4 regions of the Mesorhizobium sp. B2-7-3 genome follow, and region 4 is predicted to be linked to each of the others. Evidence: predicted binding sites of a transcription regulator. Region 4 holds the regulator's gene; each other region holds the start of a gene.
The links. The regulator LexA, encoded in region 4, represses DNA repair genes until DNA is damaged. The targets are predictions, from matches to a motif close to TGTTCNNNNTGTGTTCNG.
Positions count from the first base shown of each region.

Region 1: the regulator LexA is predicted to act here: its motif matches at 2,243-2,260, upstream of uvrA (excinuclease ABC subunit UvrA).
Region 2: the regulator LexA is predicted to act here: its motif matches at 1,291-1,308, upstream of dinB (DNA polymerase IV).
Region 3: the regulator LexA is predicted to act here: its motif matches at 1,645-1,662, upstream of FJW04_RS13375 (UvrD-helicase domain-containing protein).

Region 1 covers NZ_VFTY01000010.1:237,919-241,243, forward strand. The annotation lists gene uvrA (excinuclease ABC subunit UvrA) at 1-2,093, opposite strand, end outside; gene FJW04_RS22790 (hypothetical protein) at 2,791-3,090, opposite strand; gene FJW04_RS22795 (ATP-dependent Clp protease proteolytic subunit) at 3,178-3,325, opposite strand, start outside.
Region 2 covers NZ_VFTY01000009.1:46,622-49,946, reverse strand. The annotation lists gene dinB (DNA polymerase IV) at 11-1,258, opposite strand; gene FJW04_RS20415 (helix-turn-helix domain-containing protein) at 1,419-1,835, opposite strand; gene FJW04_RS30435 (hypothetical protein) at 1,886-2,032, opposite strand; gene FJW04_RS20410 (hypothetical protein) at 2,000-2,116, shown strand; gene FJW04_RS20405 (SDR family oxidoreductase) at 2,240-3,121, shown strand; gene FJW04_RS20400 (alpha/beta hydrolase) at 3,228-3,325, shown strand, end outside.
Region 3 covers NZ_VFTY01000005.1:175,554-178,878, reverse strand. The annotation lists gene FJW04_RS13380 (glucose/quinate/shikimate family membrane-bound PQQ-dependent dehydrogenase) at 1-1,446, opposite strand, end outside; gene FJW04_RS13375 (UvrD-helicase domain-containing protein) at 1,703-3,325, shown strand, end outside.
Region 4 covers NZ_VFTY01000017.1:35,866-39,190, reverse strand. The annotation lists gene FJW04_RS28025 (ComEC/Rec2 family competence protein) at 1-1,421, shown strand, start outside; gene lexA (transcriptional repressor LexA) at 1,415-2,158, opposite strand; gene FJW04_RS28015 (GntR family transcriptional regulator) at 2,569-3,325, opposite strand, start outside.

The DNA of each region.
Region 1 (3,325 bases), on a different contig from region 4:
TCGATGCGGTCATGCTCGGCCGGATGTTCGCGCGAGCCCATGATGCGGCGCGAGGCCGCCTTGAACAGCGTCTCGATCAGGAAGGTCGACTTGCCGCCGCCCGATACGCCGGTGACGGCGGTGAAGGTGCCGAGCGGGATTTCGGCGGTGACGTTCTTCAGATTGTTGCCGCGCGCGCCGACGATCTTCAGCCGCCGGTTTTTCTTCGCCTCGCGGCGCACGCCGGGCGTTGCCACTTCGAGCGCGCCCGACAGATATTTGCCGGTGATCGAATTGGGATTGGCCATCACCTGCTGCGGCGTGCCCTGGGCGATGATCTCGCCGCCATGGATGCCGGCGGCCGGACCCATATCGACGACATAGTCGGCATGCAGGATGGCGTCCTCGTCATGCTCGACGACGATCACGGTGTTGCCGATGTCGCGCAGGTGCTTGAGCGTGTCGAGCAGGCGGGTATTGTCGCGCTGGTGCAGGCCGATCGACGGCTCGTCCAGCACGTAGAGCACGCCGGTCAGGCCTGAGCCGATCTGCGAGGCCAGCCGGATGCGCTGGCTTTCGCCACCCGACAGCGTGCCGGAATTGCGCGACAAGGTGAGATAGTCGAGCCCGACATCGTTGAGGAAGCGCAGACGCTCGCGGATTTCTTTCAGGACGCGGACAGCGATCTCGTTCTGCTTGTCGTTGAGCTGCGCCGGCAGGTCGGTGAACCATTTGTCGGCGTTGCGGATCGACTGTTCCGTCACTTCGCCAATGTGCTTGCCGGCGATCTTCACCGCCAGCGCCTCCGGCTTCAGCCGGTAGCCCTTGCAGACCGGGCAGGGCGTTGCCGACATGAAACGCTCGATCTCCTCGCGCATCCAGGCGGATTCGGTCTCCTTCCAGCGCCGTTCGAGATTGGGGATGACGCCTTCGAAGGTCTTGGTCGTCTTGTAGGAGCGCAGGCCGTCATCATACTGGAAGGTGATCTCGCGCTCGCCGGTGCCGCGCAGGATCGCTTCCTGGGCCGGCGCTGAAAGATCCTTGAACTTGTCGCCGAGCTTGAAGTCGTACGCCTTGCCCAATGCCTCGAGCGTCTGCGAGTAATAGGGCGAGGTCGATTTCGCCCATGGGCTGACGGCGCCGTCGCGCAGCGACACGTTCTCGTCGGGCACCACGAGGTTGGGGTCGATGGCGCGCTGGCTGCCGAGACCGTCGCAGGTCGGGCAGGCGCCAAACGGGTTGTTGAAGGAGAACAGCCTGGGCTCGATTTCCGGAATGGTGAAGCCGGAGACCGGGCAGGCGAACTTTTCCGAGAACAGGATGCGCTCATGCGTCTCGTTCTTCGACTTGTTGACCGAATCCTCGCCAGTCTGGCTGGCATCGAGCGGCCTGTCGGCGAACTCCGCCACCGCCAGCCCCTCGGCCAGCTTCAGCGCCGTCTCGATGGAATCGGCAAGTCTTGTGGCAAGGTCGCCGCGCACGACGATGCGGTCGACGACGACGTCGATGTCGTGCTTGTACTTCTTGTCCAGCGCCGGCACATCGGCGATTTCATAGAAGACGCCGTCGACCTTGACGCGCTGGAAGCCCTTCTTCTGCAACTCCAGCAATTCCTTGCGGTACTCGCCCTTGCGGCCGCGCACGATGGGCGCCAGCAGGAACAGGCGCGTGCCTTCCTCGACCGCCAGCACCCGGTCGACCATCTGGCTGACCGTCTGGCTCTCGATCGGCAGGCCGGTGGCCGGCGAATAGGGCACGCCGACGCGGGCAAACAGAAGGCGCATATAGTCGTAGATCTCGGTGACGGTACCGACCGTCGAACGCGGGTTCTTCGACGTGGTCTTCTGCTCGATCGAGATGGCCGGCGACAGGCCGTCGATCTGGTCGACGTCCGGCTTCTGCATCATTTCGAGGAATTGCCGGGCATAGGCCGAGAGGCTCTCGACATAGCGGCGCTGGCCTTCTGCATAGATGGTGTCGAAAGCAAGCGACGATTTGCCGGAGCCCGACAGGCCGGTCATGACGATCAGGCTGTCACGCGGCAGGTCGAGATCGACATTCTTCAGATTGTGTTCGCGCGCCCCGCGAATGGAAAGATATTTATGGTCGGCCATGTCAGGTCGCCGCCTCAGATCTGGAATTTGTGGGATCGGCGGGTTTCCCCGGCCATTCCCTATGTAGTTATTTTTGCCGCCACGTCGAGAGACGCCACAATTCTCGACAGAAGTCGTTTAACCGCCTTTCGCGCGAGGGGGCAAGCGGAAAGAACAAAGGCCGAACACGCTCCTGACAAAGCTGTGCGGAAGCTGACCCGAACGTAAGCTCCCGGCGATCACATTTTTCCGTAACCGGCTATTGATGGTTGACGCGGCCAACTCACGGGAGCAGTCTTGCGAAGTCAGCGAAGCCGGCCGTCTATCGATGGCCTCGCCGCCCCAAGGCGGCCTGCGAGACGCCGCAGGCATTTGCGATTTGCGCTTCACGACGACAATGTCGCAACGGACAAGAGGAGCGGAGCATGACGCCACCGGATAGTCCCCCAGGGCTTCAGTTGTTACTGGAGCCGCGGCAGGCATAAGTGCCAAGGGCAGGCGTTTGCGCCACCCGACAAACCGTGACCTGCCGTATCCCTGAAAATCAGAGACTGCTAGTCGGATCGTCGGCTGAATGCCGCGAAGCATCCGAAATCAAACGCCGGCAGTACACTCCCGGCAAAAATGGATTTGAGATCCAGAAAAGCCCCGTCCGTTTGCCCAAGGCACGGCGGGGCTGTTCTTTTGGCGGGCTCCAGTTGGAAGGCCCGATCTTTGCCTATCTGGGTGGCTTGGTCCCGCCAACTCCGACATCGACGGTGATGCTGCCGGAAATCCTGACATCGGTATTGCCGATCTTGAACTGCCCGTTGCCGCTGCTGGGGAACGCGTCGTCGGGTTCGGGCACCGGGGCGGGCTTTGCGATGCGATAGTCGCCGGTTACGCCGGGCAGGGCGCCTTTCCGAACCGACGACGAGGCCTCGTCGGCAAGTGCCGACCTGGACACAAGGCCGACGATGGCAAGCACCATGGCGGCCGTGACACGGTGCGATGTTCTTGATCGATGAGTGTCGGTCATCCCTTGTTATAGGGGCCTGCCGCCACCGGAGCCAGAGCGGGATCGTCAAATCTTCGACAAGCAGCAGGATTTGACCTCACTCTGGTCCTACGCAGCCTTTTTGCGGGTGTCGAACACATGGTCGACGATGCCCCAGGCCTGGGCCTCGCGGGCGGTCATGAAATGGTCGCGGTCGAGCGTGCGCTCGACGTCTTCATAGCTGCGGCCGCAATGCTGGGCGTAGAGTTCGGTCATG
Region 2 (3,325 bases), on a different contig from region 4:
CCTTTTCCGCTCAAAGCTCCTTTTCCGCCAGTTCCCTGAACTCGTCGGGCACCGAGCGGGCCGCTTCCAGTGCCACCGTACCGTAGCCGACCGCCTGTTTGCCGAAACGCTGGCGGATTTTGTCGATGGCGCGGTCGGCGCCGAAGCGCGCGAGGCCTTTTTGGCTGCCCGGGCGGCGCTTCTCGTCGGCGAGGCCGAGCGGCAGGTCGAGCTGCAGTTCGGCGCTCTCCTCCAGGTGCGAGACCGAGATCGCCAGCAGCGAGATCGTTTTCTCCTGGGGATGCCCGGCGAGCACGCCGCGCACCAAATCCCCTGCGATCTCGGCCAGCATGGCGGTCGCCGAGATCGGCTGTTCCAGCGTGATCGAGCGCGTGACGGCGCTGAGATCGGCAAAGCGCACGCGCACGGTCACCGTGCGGCCGGGGCGGTTCTTGGCGCGCAGCCGGCTGGCGACGCGGTCGGCCAGATGCAGCAGTGTGGGCACGATCACTCGCGCCACGGCCGGCTTTTGCCCGAGCGCCGATTGCGCGCCGGCCGAGTGCGCCCGGCGCTTCGTCTCCAGCTTGCGCGGATCGCGGTTCCACGACAGCGCCGCGAGCTTTTCGCCGGCCGCGGGGCCTAGCAGCCGGGTCAGGGCGCCGCTGTGGGTCCGGGCCAGCTCGCCGATGGTCTCGACGCCGATCTCGGCCAAGCGCGCCCTGGTTGCCGGGCCGACGCCCCACATCAGCGAGACCGGCAAATCGTGCAGAAAGGCAAGCTCGGTGCCGGGCTCGACCACCACCAGCCCGTCTGGCTTGGCGACTTGCGAGGCGATCTTGGCCAGATGCTTGGTGCGCGCCACGCCGATCGAGATCGGCAGGCCGAGTTCGGCCCGCACACGGCCGCGGATCGCCGTCGCGATTTCCCGCGGGGAGCCGAACAGATGCGTGCAGCCGGCGACATCGGCGAAGGCCTCGTCGATGGAGATGCGTTCGACCACCGGCGTGAAATCGTCGAGCACCTTGATCGCCGCGTCGCCCAGCCGCTGGTAGTGGCTGAAATTGCCGCCGACGAAGATCAATTGCGGGCAAAGCTCGCGCGCCTTGCGTCCCGGCATGCCGCCGCGCACGCCAAAGGCGCGCGCTTCGTAAGAGGCGGCGAGCACCACGCCGCCGCCAACCGCGATCGGCTTGCCGCGCAGCGACGGGTCGAGCAGTTGCTCGACCGAGGCATAGAAGGCGTCGAGATCGGCATGCAGGATGGTGGCCGTCGTTTCCATCCTGTTCCGCTCATCCGCGATTGCTGATAGACAGAAACATATAGTGAACAAACAGAGATCGTTGTCAATCGGGTCTTTGCTGCATCGGTGTCCTTTGGGCGTAACCGAGGCGCGTAAAGTGCCTCCTTTTCCACAGGGCGGAAGGAGGCAGCGCCACTTCCTAGACAACATGCTCCGCCCGCAGTGCCGCCTTCATCCGTTCCAGCGCCGGCTCGCCGCCGGCCGCCAGTTCGTCGGCGATACGGGCGAGCTTGTCGTCGGACTTGCGGTGCTTGCTGCCCCAGGCGCCGAGCGTGGCCAGCACCGGCAGGAGATCGATGCCGGCTTCGGTCAGCCGGTAGATCGCCTTCAGCCCGTGGCTAGGGTCGTCGCTGCGGGTGAGAATGCCTTCGTCCTGCAGCGTCTGCAGCCGCTCGGCCAATGTGCGCGAGGAGATGCCTTCATCGGATTGCAGGAACTCGCGAAAATGCTTTTTGCCGGCGAAGACCAGGTCGCGGATGATGAGCAGCGTCCAGCGGTCGCCGAGCAATTCCAGCGACAGGCTGATCGGGCAGCCGGATCTTTCACGCGTCGACATCTCTACGGTTCCATTTTTAAATCACTTTACTATTGACATCGTTCTTTCCATCAGTCAAATGCTTCCAAAAGTAAATCGTTGGGCCGCAACTTGGCCAGCAGGAGGACGCGGCGCTGATCGCGGCCGGGTTGGTCGACGAGTTCCAGCTGTTCGTCAATCCGGCCGTGCTGGGCGCCGGCCACCGCATTTTCGACCAAGGCGGGTTCCGAAACCTGCTTCTGCTTGGTTCGAAGGCTTATGCCTGCGGCATGGTGGTCAGCCGCTACGCGCCGGCAGGCTGATCGCCGGCGTGTAGGCCGCACGCCGGTAAAAAGACGTTTGGCCGGAATCCTTTGCCCGCTTCTCTTCGTCTTCAAGGTGGGTCGCCGGAAGGGCGGTCGCATCAACGCTGAATGGAGAGACAGATGATCCTGGTGACAGGCGCCACCGGCCTGAGCGGCAAGGCAATCGTGCGCGAGTCCGCGCGGCAGAAGCATCAAGTGAGGGCGCTGGTTCGCGGTCTTAACCGGGCATCCGCGGCAGGGCTCGGCGGACTTGCCGGCGTCGAGCTGGTCGACGGCGACATGCGCCGGGCGGAGACGCTTGGCGCGGCCCTCGATGGTGTCGATCGCGTGCTGATGATTTCGACCGCCGCGCAAGACATGGTCGAGACGCAGTGCCGTTTTATCGACGCCTGCAAGCAGGCCGGCGTCGCGCATGTGGTGAAGTTTTCCGGTGCCGAATCCAACATCGGCTATGACGCGACGAAGTTCCGCTTCACACGCATGCATGAGGAGGTCGAGCGCTATCTCGAAGGAGCCGGCATGGCGTGGACGCATCTGCGCCCCAGCCAGTTCATGCAGGCCTATCTGCGCGACGCGCCGACCATCGCCGCCGAGGGCGCCTTCTATCTGGCGCTTGGCGGCACCGAACTGTCGCCGGTCGATGTCGAGGACATCGCCAAGGTCGCCGTCCGGCTGCTGCGCGATGGCGGCCATGAAGGCGAGAGCCTCGACATGACCGGACCCGAGGCGCTGACGATGAGCGACATCGCGGCGCGGATTTCGCAGGCGATCGGCAAGCCGGTCCGCTACGTCGACATCAGCCCGCAGGACCGCCGGCGCAACCTGCTGGCCGCCGGCGTCCCCGCCGACTTCGCCGATGCGCTGGACGAGCAGTTGACCGAGCGCCTGCGGCGGCCGAAATCGCGGGTGCATCTGGCCACCCACGATATGTTCGGCGTGCGCGCGACGCCGTTCGTCGAATTCGCCCAACGCCACGCGGCGATGTTGCGGGGCGAGGCGTAGGCCGCCGAAAAAAAACGCAGGTCGGCACGTATCCTTTTTGCCTGCCCGTCCGTCTCTTGCCTGAAGGTCGCGCCGGACCGCGATCGGCAACCACGGAGAAACGGTCATGGCGAGCATGCAAAGTCAGGCAAACAGGAACCACTACGCCGCGCTCGCGGCCAATGCGGGCAAGTTGACCACCCCTCAGGCGGTCATCGACTACAA
Region 3 (3,325 bases), on a different contig from region 4:
CCCTTGCTTGGTCGGCCCGACCAGCGCGGGCACCACGGAGCCGTCGGCCTTGGTGATGTCGACCAGGCTCGGCTGCGCCGGCACGTCCATGTCCCAGAGGTCATGGTGCACGGTCTGGCGCACCCATTTCAACTGCCCGGTGTTGAGGTCCAGCGCGGTGATCGAGGAGGAGAATTTCTCGACATTGGCACTGCGGCCCATGCCGAGCTGGTCCGGCGTCTGGTTGCCGAGCGGCACGTAGAGCAGGCCGAGCTTCTCGTCGGCGCTCGGCGTCGACCACATGTTGGGCGAGTTGGCGGTGTAGGTCTGGCCGGCCGCCAGCGGCGTCGTCTGGTCCGGATTGCCGGAATCCCAGTTCCACAGCAATTTGCCGCTGCTCGCATCATAGGCGCGGATGACGCCGGACGGCTCCTGCGTCGAATAATTGTCGTTGACCGCGCCGCCGACGATGATCTTGCCGCCGGCGATCAGCGGCGCCGAGGTCGAGTAGTAGTAGCCCGACTTCGGATACGGCATGCCGGTCAACAGATTGAGCGTGCCGCCCTCGGCGAAGGCCGGGCAAACCTGCCCGTTGGCGGCGTCGAGCGCGATCAGCCGCGCATCCGAGGTCGGCAAGTAGACGCGCGCCGCGCAGGGCTGGCCGGCGGCGCCCGCCGCATCGGCATAATAGGAAACGCCCCGGCAGGTCTGGTGCTGGCGGTCCTTGTCGAGCTTGATCTTGGGATCGTAGCGCCACTTCTCCTTGCCGGTCGCCGCATCGACGGCGATGGCGAAGTTGTGCGGCGTGCAGATATAGAGCGTGTCGCCCACTTTGAGCGGTGTCACCTGATAGGTGGTCTCGCCGACATCGTCGGGGCCCTTGACGTCGCCGGTGCGATAGGTCCAGGCCGGCTTCAGGTTGGCGACGTTTTCCGGCGTGATCTGGTCGAGCGGCGAATAGCGCTGGCCGAACTGCGTGCGCCCGTAATAGTGCCATTCGCCCGCAGGCACATCGCCGCCGAGATTGGCGTTGGGGATCACCTTGTCGGTGTCGAGCGCACCGCCGATATCCTTCGGGTCCGTGGTCATCGAATAGCCGGCCACCGCCAGCGAAGCCAGCACGGCAAGGATCAAAGGGGCTCGTCCGTCCGGACCGGCAAGGCCGCGCCGCGCCCACGGCGTCAGCAGCCACAACGCCACCAGCACGATGATGCCGCCGCGCGGGCCGAGCTCCCACCAGTCGAAGCCGGTTTCCCAGACCGCCCAGGCCAGCGTGCCGAGCACGATCGCCGCGTAGAGCCAGAGCGCCGTGGCACGGCGCCGGTAGAGCAGCCAGGCGGCGACCAGGAAGGCGAGACCGACGATGATGTAGTACCAACTGCCGCCCAGCGAAGCCAACCAGATGCCGCCGGCGCCAAGCGCCAGGCCTATGAGGAAGAGAATGAGGGAGGTGATGGTGACAGCCAAGATGATACTCCTTCGACTGTTGCGCGCATGGGCGGGCTAGGGCAACCCGGCATTGCGTGTTGCTCGTGCAACTTTCTCCTGACGGCGGCGCCTGTCAAGCGTAGGTCGCGAGCCCGCGGGCAGCAACCTCGTTCCGCCTGGGATTGTTCCACAACGGCGGTTCCCATATCGGTGAAGCCGCCGTATCGGGCACTTTACCGGAACAAAACGTAGACAGTTCTGGTCTTTCCCTCCCGAATCACTACATTCGGGGGAGATGTCCGGCTTTTCCGAAGACATGCCCTTTTTCGACGAACCCAATGCGCGGCCCACGGCCCCGTCGGGCATTGCCGCGCGCGCCATGGCTGCCCGCGGCGGCCAAAACAATGCGCCCGACTATCTCAGGGGCTTGAATCCCGAGCAGCGGCTGGCGGTGGAGACCACCGAAGGCCCTGTTCTGGTGCTGGCCGGCGCCGGCACCGGCAAGACCCGTGTGCTGACCACCCGCATCGCCCACATCCTTGCCACCGGCAGGGCCTTCCCCTCGCAGATCCTGGCCGTCACTTTCACCAACAAGGCCGCGCGCGAGATGAAGCAGCGCATCGGCATCCTAATCGGCGAAGGCAATGTCGAGGGCATGCCGTGGCTCGGCACCTTCCACTCGATCGGGGTGAAGCTGCTGCGCCGCCACGCCGAGCTTGCCGGGCTGAGGTCCGACTTCACCATCCTCGACACCGACGACGTCGTGCGCTTGATCAAGCAGCTGATCCAGGCCGAGGGCCTGGACGACAAGCGCTGGCCCGCGAAACAGTTCGCCCAGATGATCGACGGCTGGAAGAACAAGGGCCAGGGTCCGGCCGACATCGCCGAGGGCGATGCGCGCAGCTTCGCCAACGGCAAGGGCCGCGAGCTCTACAAGTCCTATCAGGAGCGGCTGCAGACGCTGAACGCCTGCGATTTCGGCGATCTGCTCTGCCACCCGATCCGCATCCTCCGCGCCAATCCCGATGTGCTGAAGGACTATCACCGGCGGTTCAAATACATCCTCGTCGACGAGTACCAGGACACCAACACCGCCCAATACATGTGGCTGCGGCTTCTGGCGCAGAGGCCGAGCGGATCACAACCAGCACGAAGTGGTTCTCCGGGTGGGCGCGTTCCAAGTTTTTCCGGTGTTTCGGATGGAACGGAAGCGGGTGGCTATAGACCCGCAACTCCAGAGGACGAATCAGCAGTTTCGGCCGAAGGCCGCAAGCCCGACCGGGCGTCCGAGCCGTTGCGAGGCCCCCGCGGAGGGCCCACGCCGGCAGGCGCGGAACAGCCCGTGAGCGAAAACAAAGTCAATATCTGCTGCGTCGGCGATGACGACCAGTCGATCTATGGCTGGCGCGGCGCCGAGGTCGACAACATCCTGCGCTTCGACAAGGATTTTCCGGGCGCCACCATCATCCGGCTGGAGCGCAACTACCGCTCGACCGCGCACATACTGGGCGCCGCCTCCCATCTCATCGCCTACAATGAGGGCCGTTTCGGCAAGACGCTGTTCACCGACCGCAACGATCCCGAGGACGGCAAGGTCAACGTCCACGCCGCCTGGGATTCGGAGGAGGAAGCCCGCGCCATCGGCGAGACCATCGAGGCCTACCAGCGCCAGAAGCACAATTTGAACGATATGGCGATCCTGGTCCGCGCGTCCTTTCAGATGCGCGCCTTCGAGGACCGCTTCATCACGCTCGGCCTTAACTACCGCGTCATCGGCGGTCCGCGTTTTTACGAGCGCATGGAAATCCGCGACGCGCTGGCCTTCTTCCGCGTCGTCGCCAACAGCACCGACGACCTCGCCTTCGAGCGCATCGTCAATGTGCCCAAGCGCGGCTTGGGCGAAGCGACCATCCGCCAG
Region 4 (3,325 bases):
TGCATATGGCGCTTGTGGCCGGCACCATCATGGGTCTGCTGCGTGGTGCCTTCGCGCTGTTTCCAGACTTTTCCGCGCGCCGGCCGGTGAAGAAATACGCGGCCGCCGCCGCACTGTTCTCGATCGCGGCCTATCTCATCATTTCCGGTGTCGTCGTTGCCGCCGAACGCAGCTTCATCATGCTGGCGGTGATGCTGATTGCCGTCTTCTTCGATCGCGCTGCCCTGACCATGCGCAATCTGGCGATCTCGGCGATCGCCGTCATCCTGGTCTCGCCTCACGAGGTCGTCGGCCCGAGCTTTCAGATGTCGTTCGCCGCGACCGCGGCCCTGGTTGGCGCTTATGCCGGCTGGGCCGATCACCATGCGGGAAAGACGCGGCCACCGCCGCCAAAGCGATCCCTGGCGGGGTTCCTGACGCGAAAATTCCTGCTGGCGACAGGAGGATTGGCCATGACGTCCATTATCGCCGGCAGCGCCACGGCACTGTTTGCCATCTGGCATTTCCAGCGGGTATCGCCGCTCAGCCTGTTCGCCAATCTGGCCGTGATGCCGATCGTGTCGGTCGTGATGTTCCTGGCCGTCGCCAGCGCCCTGCTGATGCCATTCGGACTGGATTGGCCGGCTCTCTATCTCATGGGCAAGGGCCTGACAGCTATGATCGCCGTGTCGGCGTGGATATCGGAGCGCTCTCCGGTCGATGGAGTCGGGCTGATTTCGCAGCAATCCGTGCTGCTGGTCACCGTCGCGCTGGCAATCGCGACGATGGCGACGACATGGCTGCGGCTCGCGGCGCTGCCATTCGCGCTTGCCGGCCTGTTGATTGTGTCGCACACACGCGCGCCCGATGTGCTGATCTCGGAAGATGCGCGGCTGGTCGCGCTGCCGATCGGCAATGGCGAACTGGCCGTCAACCGGGAACGTCCGAACGAATTCGCAACCGACAACTGGAAGCGCGCCCTGATCTCCGAAACAATCGTCAAACCGGAAATGTTCGACACGACAGACAGGCAATTCGATGTTGCCAGTCCCACCGACCTGCCGCCGGGATCGCCCTTCTACTGCCGCGAAGGCCTGTGCCTTGCCAGGCACCCTTCCGGCGCGATCATTGCCTATGTCGAGGACCGCAAGACCACCTGGAAAGCCTGCGCTTTCGCCGACCTGATCATCGTCAACGACGCAACCGCCTATGACGCCTGCCATAATCCACTGGTTCTCGTCGTCACCAAACGGCAGCTCGCCCGCAAGGGAAGCGCTGCCGTCTTCTTCAATCCCCAGTCGGCCACGACCCGGGCCGCGATCGCATTCGCCATCGACGGACCATACCGGCCCTGGCACGAACAGCGAAAATTCTCACGCGAGGCGAGGGGGCTGCCGCCGTACAAAAAACCCGACAAGCCCGATGGCAAGCCGGCTCAGTAACGCCTGATCAACCCGACCAGCTTGCCTTGCACCTTGACCCTGTCCGGCCCGAAAATGCGCGTTTCGTAGGCTGGATTGGCGGCCTCGAGCGCGATCGAAGCGCCTTTGCGGCGGAACCGCTTCAGTGTCGCTTCCTCTTCGTCGACCAGTGCCACGATAATTTCGCCCGGGCTTGCCGTGTCGGCATTGCGGATAATGACCGTGTCTCCATCGAAGATACCAGCCTCGATCATCGAGTCGCCCTTGACCTCCAACGCATAGTGCTCGCCGCCCATGATCATGTCCGGCGGCACCGAGATCGAATGCGTCTGATGCTGGATGGCATCGATCGGCACACCGGCGGCGATACGGCCCATGACCGGGATGGACACGGCTGAAACCGCATCGTCGTCGTTGCCGGCCGCGGGCAGGCGCGAAGGCGCAGCGGCCGGCCTGATCTGGCGTCCGAGACTGCCTTGGCCAAGGCTGCCTTGGATGACGCTTGGCGAGAACTTCTTTGCCGCATTGAGGCCCGGCGCGATCGAGTCCGGCAACCGCAGCACTTCCAGCGCGCGCGCCCGATTGGGTAGCCGGCGAATGAAGCCGCGCTCCTCCAGCGCCGTGATCAGGCGATGGATCCCCGACTTGGAGGCAAGATCGAGTGCTTCCTTCATCTCGTCGAAGGAAGGCGGTATCCCGCTTTCCTTGAGCCGTTCGTGGATGAACATCAGCAGTTCATGTTGCTTGCGTGTCAGCATGGCGGCCCCCAAGACATTGAACGAAAGGTTGAACCAGAATCGAAAAAACAAACCCAGAACAAACACTATCTGTTCCAGTTGTGTTCTGCAACCGTTTAAAGTTTAATGAATTTGTTAAGGGGTCTGAAGTTTTTTGCCCGCGACGGCGGGCGGCAACCAGTCCTTTCCGCCGTCGGCAGGCGCATTGAAATCGTTTTGGTTAATGGCCTGTGGCCCATCCGCCGACGAGGCTTTGGCATCAGTTAGTTGGAAGGCTTCTCCTCGGAAGGACGTATAAATCGCGGAGCCATTATTCGCGGAACGAAACGAAACCAAAATGCCAACGATTGGTAGCTTCGGGCGGCCATGGATCGGGGCGTTCGGCGCACTCCGGCCAGCGCGTTCGAATAGGCGTCGCGGAAGCGCTGAAGTTATCCCGAACCCGCCTTCAAGCTGCCGGCGCGAGCGGCGTATCTGGTAGCGCCGCTGTCTTCGCTGTGGACATAGACGTGCAGTGTGTAGCCGATATGCGCCGTCATCAGCGCCTTGGCCCGCTCGACGTCACGGTCGAGCGCCGCTTCCATGATCGCGGTATGGTGTTCGATCGCAATCGCTTCGCGTAGCGCTTCGATTGCCTCTTCATAGCCATCCTTGAGGCCGGCCGCGGCCCGCAGTGTCGGCGCCAGACCAAGAAAGCGATGATGCCGGCGCAGCTGATCCGAGATCGTCGAGCGGAACCGCAACAGCCAGTCGCATGTGGCGGCGCTCAGCAGCGCCGCATGGAAAGCCTCGTGGTTCTCGTCCCATCTGTCGACGGCCGCGTCCGAGGGATCGTCGACCGCCGTCTTGCAACGCGAGAGCCGGTAGTGGGCGGTGACCACGGCATCCTCCCACTCCCTGCCGCCTTTTTCCATCGATTCGAGGAACAGGGGTATCTCGACCACCATCCTGGCGCGTGCCAGATCCTCCAGCTCGGCCCGCGACACCGGAGCCACGGCAAAACCACGATTGCTGATCGCGGTGACCAGGCGTTCGGCCTCGAGCCGCGACAGGGCTTCGCGCAACGGTGTCCAGCCGACGCCATAGGTGCCGCGCAGCGCACTCAGTTTGAGCGGGGCGCCGGGCATGAGGCGCGTGGTCAGGATGTCGCGCCGCAACAGCTGATAGGCGGCTTCCGTTTTTGTGGAA